2 regions of the Microbaculum marinisediminis genome follow, and region 2 is predicted to be linked to the other one. Evidence: riboswitches for the same ligand, from Rfam matches in the RefSeq annotation. Region 2 holds a riboswitch; the other holds the start of a gene.
The links. Region 2 has a riboswitch for cobalamin ahead of MUB46_RS08570 (DUF1636 family protein). Riboswitches for the same ligand answer to the same signal wherever they lie in the genome.

Region 1: linked by a shared signal. The riboswitch ahead of MUB46_RS20585 (TonB-dependent receptor plug domain-containing protein) and the one ahead of MUB46_RS08570 (DUF1636 family protein) in region 2 are both predicted to bind cobalamin.

Annotation. Positions count from the first base shown of each region.
Region 1 covers NZ_JALIDZ010000011.1:103,798-108,205, reverse strand. Annotated here, with positions in the region: gene MUB46_RS20595 (3-isopropylmalate dehydratase large subunit) at 1-845, shown strand, start outside; gene MUB46_RS20590 (3-isopropylmalate dehydratase small subunit) at 842-1,477, shown strand; cobalamin riboswitch at 1,594-1,792, shown strand; gene MUB46_RS20585 (TonB-dependent receptor plug domain-containing protein) at 1,911-3,905, shown strand; gene MUB46_RS20580 (ABC transporter substrate-binding protein) at 3,981-4,408, shown strand, end outside.
Region 2 covers NZ_JALIDZ010000003.1:525,174-529,581, reverse strand. Annotated here, with positions in the region: gene cobO (cob(I)yrinic acid a,c-diamide adenosyltransferase) at 101-718, opposite strand; gene cobU (bifunctional adenosylcobinamide kinase/adenosylcobinamide-phosphate guanylyltransferase) at 715-1,242, opposite strand; cobalamin riboswitch at 1,292-1,510, shown strand; gene MUB46_RS08570 (DUF1636 family protein) at 1,650-2,057, shown strand; gene cobW (cobalamin biosynthesis protein CobW) at 2,054-3,106, shown strand; gene cobN (cobaltochelatase subunit CobN) at 3,108-4,408, shown strand, end outside.

The sequences.
Region 1 (4,408 bases), on a different contig from region 2:
TCGGATACGCCTATGAGTTCTGCGGCTCCACGGTCGAGCGGTTCTCGATGGAAGAGCGGATGACCCTGTGCAACATGGCTGTGGAGGGTGGGGCGCGCTGCGGATACGTCAATCCCGACCGGACCACGTTCGACTATCTGAAGGGCCGTGCGTTCGCGCCCGAAGGGGCGGCGTGGGAGGCCGCCGTCCGGCGCTGGCAGGACATCGCGTCCGAGCCCGACGCCACCTGGGACGACGAGGTGGTGGTGAACGTCGGGGACGTCGGCCCGATGGTGACATGGGGGACTTCGCCGGATCAGTCGGTGCCGGTCGACCTGCCGGTGCCCGATCCCGCGGGCGCCGGAGACGAAGAGACCGGCTGGCGCGCGGCGATGGAGTTCATGGGAATGGTTCCGGGGGAACCGGTGTCGGGCACGCGGATCGACACCGCGTTCATCGGGTCCTGCACCAATGGCAGGCTTTCCGATCTCGAGGCCGTCGCGGCATTCCTGCGCGCAACCGACCGTCGTGTCGCGTCGGGTGTGCGTGCGATGATCGTCCCCGGATCGCGCGCCGTGCTCAAGGCAGCGGCGAGCCGGGGGTTCGACACGCTGTTCGAGGAACGCGGGTTCGAACTTCGTGACGCGGGCTGCTCCCTGTGCTGCGGGATGAATGCCGACAAACTGGTCGGGCCGCAGGTCTGCGCGTCGTCGTCGAACCGAAACTTCCGGGGGCGGCAGGGATCGCCCGACGGGCGCACGTTCCTGATGTCACCGGTCATGGTGGCTGCCGCGGCGCTGGCCGGGGAGATAACGGATGTGCGCGCGTTCCCGGACGCGACGCCGGATGGGGGCGGGCGGTCATGACCGGGCGCATCGACATGGTTCGGGGCCGCGGCTTGCCGCTCGCGGGCAACGACATCGACACCGACCAGATCCTCGAGTCGCGGTATCTCAAGCTGGTCACCTTCCGCGGGATCGAGGCGCACGTGTTCGAAAGCCTGCGTCGCGCCGCGCGCGACCGTGGCGACGCGCCTCATCCGTTCGACGACGGGCGTTTCGCCGGGGCATCGATCCTGCTGGTCGGGCGGAACTTCGGCTGCGGCTCCTCTCGGGAGCACGCGCCCCAGGCGCTCTATCGATTCGGCATCCGGGCGATCGTGGGAGAATCGTTCGGCGAGATCTTCGCCGGCAACTGTCTGTCCATAGGACTGCCATGCCTGCCGGTATCCGCCGCGGACGGTCTTTGGCTGCGCAGTCGTTGCGAGGCCGCCCCGGAAACCGAACTCACGGCTGATATCGCCGCGGGACAGATCGTCTCCGGCGACCGGCGAATACCCTTCTGCCTGCCCGAGGGACGGCGTCGACGGTTCCTCGAGGGTTCCTGGGATCCCTTGATGGTCCTTCTCGAAGCGCGCAACCTGGTGGACAGGAAACTTGCCGCGATGCCGGACATCGCGCGAGCGGCGGAAAGCGGCGCCCAAAGGCGGGGCGAATAGACGTCGGCGGCACGCTTTGGATAACCCGCCGGTGCGGTTTGCGCGTGCACGGCTTGGCATCCCCCGACTTGGCATCCCCCGCCTTGGCCGCCTGATTGACATATCATCCAATCGTGCCTAGCGTCCGGCGCGACGGTTCCCCTCGGGGATCAAAAGGGAACGCAGTGAGGGTCGTTCGATCCAAATCTGCGGCTGCCCCCGCAACTGTAAGCGGATAGTCGTCCGTCAATACGCCACTGGGCCTCGGGCACCGGGAAGGCGACGGATCGGTGACAACCCGCGAGCCAGGAGACCTGCCGTCAGCCGTGGTCACACGCGACGACGTCGGACGGGGTGTTTCGATGGTTGGCAAGCCGCCATCGCTTTCGGGCGATGACCGGCGAGACTTCGTTCGCGGTGACGTGCCACCTGGCGTACCGCCCGAGGTCTTGAAATGCCGAAATCCGTTCTCACCGGCTCGTCCGAGCCGCGACTCCATTCCGTTTCCGTTGTCATCCTGATTGCCGCGCTGGCCCTGGCGCCAGCGCCGCGGGCCTCTGCCCAAGACGTCCGGTCGGCGGATGACGAGACCGCTTCCGATGGTCGCTTCGCGCCCGTCAGCGAAGCGGCGGCCGTAACGCTCGACGAGATCACCGTCAGCCCGAACCGGACCGCCACGCCGGACCGCGCGGTGGGCAGCACGGTCACGGTCATTACCGGCGAAGAGCTCGAGGAGCAGCAGATCCGGGTCGTCTCCGACGTGCTACGCCAGGTGCCGGGCGTTGCCGTCAATCGCACGGGCGGAATCGGCGACTTCACGCAGGTCCGCATCCGTGGTGCCGAAGGGAACCAGACGATGGTCCGGATCGACGGCATCGAGATGAACGATCCCGCCTTCGGATCCGAATTCGACTTCGGCAATCTGCTGGTCCAGGACGTCGCCCGCATCGAGGTGCTGCGCGGCCCGCAGAGCGCCCTCTACGGCTCGGATGCCATCGGCGGCGTGATCAATATCGTCACGAGGCGCGGCGACGGGGCGCCGAGCGCCACGGTATCGGCGGAAGGCGGGTCGTTCGGCACCTTCCGCGGCCATGCCTCGGTCAGCGCCAGCGACGACAGGTTCGATCTGCTCGTCAGCGCTGTGGGACTGTCCACCGACGGCATATCCAGCGCGGACGAGGCGAACGGAAACCTCGAGAAGGACGCCTACCGGAACGGAACCGGCCTCATCAAGTTCGGGATCCATCCGACCGAGGATATCGACCTGGCATTCGTCGGGCGCTTCACCAACTTCATGCGGGAAGGCGACGCCGACATCGGCGGCATCGGCCCGATCGACGCCTTCAACGATTCCCGCGGCGAGCAGCTGTTCGGCCGGGTCCAGGGCACCTTCCGGATGTTCGAGGGGCGCTGGGAGCACATCTTCGGCGCGACGCGGACGGACCAGACGACGGACTATCTCGCCGACAAGGCGGTCACCAGCACGTATCGGGGGGACAAGAACAAGCTGGACTATCAGTCGAATCTCTACCTCGAGCAGGAGACGGTCCCGGCGAGCCACACCCTCACGTTCCTGGCCGAACACGAAACCCAAGGCGTCAAGGTGGACAGCCTCTGGTCAAATCTCGACCGGACGATCGAATCGACGGGACTTGTCGGCCAGTACCAGCTCGGGCTGTTCGACAGCCTGTTCGTGACGGCCGCCGTTCGCCACGACGTCAACGATCTCTTCGAGGATGCCGATACCTATCGGCTGACCGGTGCCTATACCATCGACGCAACCGGCACCAAGCTGCGCGCCTCCTATGGCACGGGCGTGAAGAACCCGACCATGTTCGAACTCTACGGGTACACGCAGACCTACCGGGGGAATCCCAACCTCAAGCCGGAGCAGGCGGCCGGCTGGGACGTAGGCATCGATCAGGCCCTGTGGGGCGAACGCGTCGTGGCCGACGCCACCTACTTCGACATGCGCATAACGGACCTGATCACCGGGGCCGGCACGACGTCGGTCAACATGCCGGGCGAGTCCAGGATCCACGGTGTCGAACTCGGTGTCTCGGTGTCGCCTCTCGACAACCTCTTCGTTCGCGCCTCCTACACCTACACCGACGGCAAGGACGCGACGGGTGCAGACCTGGTGCGGCGACCGCCGCATCTGGCGAGCCTCGACGTCAACTACGTGTTCCTCGACGGGCGCGCGAACGCCAATCTCTCGGTCGTCTACAACGGTGCTCAGAAAGACTGGGTCTACGACGCCGTCTACAACAGGTCGGTCCTGACGCTGGACGCCTATACGCTCGTCAACGTCGCCGGCTCCTACAAGCTCAGCGACACCGCCGAACTGTTCGGTCGCGTCGACAACCTGTTCGACGAACAGTACCAGGAGGTCTGGGGCTACGGCACGCCGGGGCGCGCGGCCTATGCCGGCTTGCGACTGGCGTTCTGAGCGATGCGTCGTTTCGCGGCAGTGCACGCAGTCGTAGCGGCGGCCCTGACCGCCCCCGCCCTATTGGCCGCCCTATTGGCGGTCCAGCTCCCGGCGCGGGCGGAGGCGAAGCCCCGGTCCGTCGTATCGATCAACCTGTGCACGGACGAACTGGTGCTGCGGCTGGCCGATCCCGGTCAGGTCAAATCGGTGACCTGGCTTGCCCGCGACAGCCTTGGATCCGCGGTGAGAGCGCTCGCCGGCGCCGTGCCCGTGAACCGGGGGCTCGCCGAGGAGATCGTTCCGCTGTCGCCGGACCTGGTGGTCGCGGGGGTCCATACGACGCGGACGACGGTGGGCTTTCTCAAGCGGATCGGTATTCCCGTCATCGAGCTCGGGGTTCCCGGGACACTGGACGAGGTGCGCGCGCAGATCCGGATGGTGGCGACCGTGCTGGGCAACGCAGCGGCGGGCGAGGCGATGATCGCGGCGCTCGACACGGCGCTGAGCGAAAGCGGGGCCGT
Region 2 (4,408 bases):
CCCCGGCCTTTTAAGGCCGAGCCTGAAGGCCGCCGGCTCCGATCCTGCCGGCAACGCGGGACCGACGGGGCAAATCGCCGGCGCCCGGCACGACGCGCCATCAAAACTCGATGCCCTCCTGCGCCTTCACGCCGGCGGCGAAGTGATGCTTGACCAGGGTCATCTCGGTGACGAGGTCGGCGGCCTCGATCAGTTCCGGCTTGGCGTTGCGGCCGGTGACGACGACATGCAGGTCCGGCCGGCGGGCCTTCAGCGTCTCCACCACCTCGTCGAGCGGCAGGTAATCGTATCGCAGCGCGATGTTGAGCTCGTCGAGCACGACCAGCGCCATCTCGGGATCGGCCATCAGCGCCTTGGCCTTTTCCCAGGCCTTCCCGGCGGCCGCGATGTCGCGCGCCTTGTCCTGGGTCTCCCAGGTGAAGCCCTCGCCCATCGTGTGCCACTCGACGAGATCGCCGAACTTTTCCAGTACCACCCGCTCGCCAGTCGACCAGGCGCCCTTGATGAACTGCACGACGCCGACCTTGCGGCCATAACCGACCATCCTCAGGGCCAGCCCGAAGGCCGCCGTCGACTTGCCCTTGCCCGGGCCGGTGTTGACGATCAGCAAGCCCTTCTTCTCGATGGTCTTGGAGGCGACCTCGGCGTCCTGCACCGCCTTGCGCTTCTCCATCTTCGCACGGTGGCGGGCGGTCTCGTCGGGCTTCTCGTCTGTCATGTCTCGTCCTTCATCACCATCGGCAGTCCCGCCACCATGAAGACCACGCGCGCGGCCTGCCGCGCAATACGCTGGTTGAGCCGCCCCTGCGCGTCGCTGAAGGCGCGGCCGAGCGGATTGTCGGGCACGATACTCAGGCCGACCTCGTTGGAAACGAGCACCGTTGTCGCATCTCGGGCGGCCAGCGCGGTTTCGAGATCGTCGACGGCGGCGGCGACGTCGTGCCCGCCGAGCATGAGGTTGGACAGCCACAGCGTCAGGCAGTCGGCCAGGACCGGCGCGGCGGCGGGGGCGTCCCGGATCGCCTCGGGCAGCGCGAGCGGGGCCTCGACGGTCCGCCAGCCCTCGTCCCGGCGCGCGCGGTGCTCGGCGATTCGCGCCGCCATCTCCGCGTCGAAGGCCTGCGCCGTCGCCAGATAGACCCACGGCGCCGGCTGCGCCCGCACCAGCTCTTCCGCGTACCGGCTCTTGCCGGACCGCGAACCGCCGAGCACCAGGCTGAGTTGGGTATGGCTGTCCAAAATGCGCCTCGCTGCGTCGTTGCCAGCCCGATTGACTCGCCCCCGGCAAGGCAATAGTCAATCCGGTGACGGTCCTTCCTGTTGAGGAAGGTGAAAAGGGAACGCGGTGCCGAAGGAAGCTTCGAATGCCGCGGCTGCCCCCGCAACTGTAGGCGGAGAGCCGCCCGTCTGATGTCCACTGGGCGACGTGCCACGTCGTGGCGCCCGGGAAGGCGACGGGTAAGCGAGACGATCCGCAAGCCAGGAGACCTGCCGTCCAGAACTGACCGCGACGTCGGGCGGGGTGCGCCGGCAATTCGCGGACGACCGACCCGAGATGTCGGCGTAGTTCCCACAAGGCGTCGCCTGCGGAACGGACCACGCACCCTGGACAGCGCGATGATCGCGCCAAGAACGAGGGAATTGAAGCGGTGGCCCGACCCTTCCTTTACGTCTGCACCACCTGCAAGCAGGACGGCGCGCCCCTGGCCGAGGGCGAGACGCCGCCCGGCAAGCTGCTCTACGAGGCCGTCGCCGAAAAGCTCGCCGCGATGGGCGACGCCGCGCCCGTCGAAGTCGAACCGGTCGTCTGCTTCGCCAATTGCGAGCAGGGCTGCTCCGCCGGCGTCTCCCAGCCGGGCAAATGGGCCTACATGGTCGGCCATATCGGCCCGGACCACGCCGACGACCTGATCGCCTACGCCGCGGCCTACGCGAAATCGGACCGCGGCGCCGTGCTGCGCTCCGGCCGGCCGGAGTCGCTGCGCCACGCCATCGTCGGCCGCTTCCCGACCCATCTCGCCTTCCCGCAATCCCCGATAAAGGACGCCGCCGAATGAGTGCGCCTGCCCCCAAGCTCAGCGGAGAGAAGATCCCCGCGACCGTGATCACCGGCTTCCTCGGCGCCGGCAAGACGACGCTGGTGCGCCACGTCCTGGAGAACGCCAACGGCCGCCGCATCGCCATCATCGTCAACGAATTCGGCTCGCTCGGCATCGACGGCGACCTCCTGAAGAGCTGCGGCATCGCCGGCTGCACCGACGACGATATCGTCGAGCTCGCCAACGGCTGCATCTGCTGCACGGTGGCCGACGACTTCCTGCCGACCATGCAGGCTCTGCTCGACCGCGACGATCCGCCCGAGCACGTGCTGATCGAGACCTCGGGCCTGGCCCTGCCGAAGCCGCTGATCAAGGCCTTCGACTGGCCGACCATCCGCTCGCGCATGACGGTCGACGGCGTCATCGCCGTGGTCGACGGCCCGGCCGTCGCCACCGGCCGGTTCGCCGACGATCCCGACGCCATCGCCCGGCAGCGCGCGGAGGATCCCTCCGTCGATCACGACAACCCGCTCGCCGAGGTCTACGAGGACCAGCTCAACGCCGCCGACCTGATCGTCGTCAACAAGGCCGACCTGCTCGACGGGGCCGACATCGACGCCCTGAAGCAGGGGATCGCCGGCGCGGTGCCGCGCGCGGTGAAGGTCGTCTCGGCCTACGAGGGCCGCATCGATCCCGCCGTCCTGCTCGGCATCGGCGCCGCCGCCGAGGACGATCTCGACGCCCGCCCCTCGCACCATGACGGCGCCGACGACCACGAGCACGACGATTTCGAGTCCTTCGTCGTCGAGATCGGCGAGATCGCGGATCCCGACACCCTGGTCGCCCGCCTCCGCGCGGTCGCCGAGGCGCACGACATCCTGCGCATCAAGGGCTTCGTGCCGGTCAGCGCCAAGCCGATGCGGCTCGCCGTGCAGGGCGTCGGCGGCCGGTTCCGCCACGCCTACGACCGCCCGTGGACGCCGACCGAACAGCGCGTCGGCCGCCTCGTCGTCATCGGCGAGACCGGCCTCGACCAGGCCGCGATCGACGCGGCGATACGAGGCTGACATGCACGTTCTGGTCCGGGAGACACGCGCGCTCGACGAGATCGAGCAGGCGGTCGATCTCGGCCAGACGCCTGCCGACCTGGTCTTCCTGTCGTTCTCGGATTCCGACCTCGGCGCCGCGTCCGCCGCCTGGCAAGCGGACGCGACATTGCCGGGCCTGAGGCTCGCCAATCTCGCCCGGCTCAAGCACCCGCTGTCGGTCGACCTCTATGTCGAGCAGGTGATCGAGACCGCGCGCTGCGTGGTCATCCGCCTGCTCGGCGGCCTCGACTACTGGCGCTACGGCGCCGAAGAGGTCGCCCGCGTCTGCCGCGATCGCGCGATACCGCTGGCGATCCTGCCCGGCGACGGCCGCGAGGACGATCGGCTGATCGAACTGTCGACCGTCGATCCCGGCATCCGCGCCCGGCTCGACGCCTGCTTCGCCCATGGCGGACCGGAGAACACCGGCCCCGCGCTGCGCCTGGCCGCCCATCTCGCCGGCCTCGGCCCCGACGATGGCGAGCGGGCCGAGCCGCTGCCGATGCACGGGGAATACCGGCTTCCCGGCCGGCGGTCGCCGGCCGCCCCCACCCCGCCCCTCCCCCACGAGGGGGGAGGGAGCGACAGTGGCATCGTCTCCACAGGCGGATCGACGCCCTCTCCTGCGGCCGGTGGAAATACAACGGGGGCTACGCCGGGTTCCGCTGAACCCCCTCCCCCCTCGTGGGGGAGGGTTGGGGAGGGGGCGCGGCCCGAAGACGGGCGTTCCGCGCCCAGGACAGGCACCCGTGCGCCCGACGGAGAAGCCGGACAACCCCGCCCCCTCGCCGTCATCGTCTTCTACCGGGCCTACCTGCTCGCCGCCGACCTCGCCCCCGTCGACGCGCTCGCCCGCGACCTCGACAAACGGGGCCTCGACGTCCGCGCCCTGTACGTCGCAAGCCTCAAGGCGCCCGATACCACGGCCTTCGTCGCCCGGACCCTGCGCGACTGGCGGCCCGCCGTGATCCTCAACGCCACCGGCTTCTCCGCCCGGCTGGACCCCGAAGCGGGAAACGACGGCGCCTCTCCGCTCGATGCCGCCGGCGTTCCCGTACTCCAGCTCGTGCTCTCCGGCTCCGCGCGCGAGGCCTGGGCGGAGTCGGCGCGCGGCCTCTCCCAGGCCGACCTCGCCATGCAGGTGGTGCTGCCCGAGCTCGACGGACGCCTGCTCGCGACCGCCATCTCGTTCAAGGCGGACGAGGCGGAAATCGACGGCCTCGAATTCGCCCGCACCGTTCACACCCCGGACCCGGACGGCATCACGCTCGCCGCCGACCG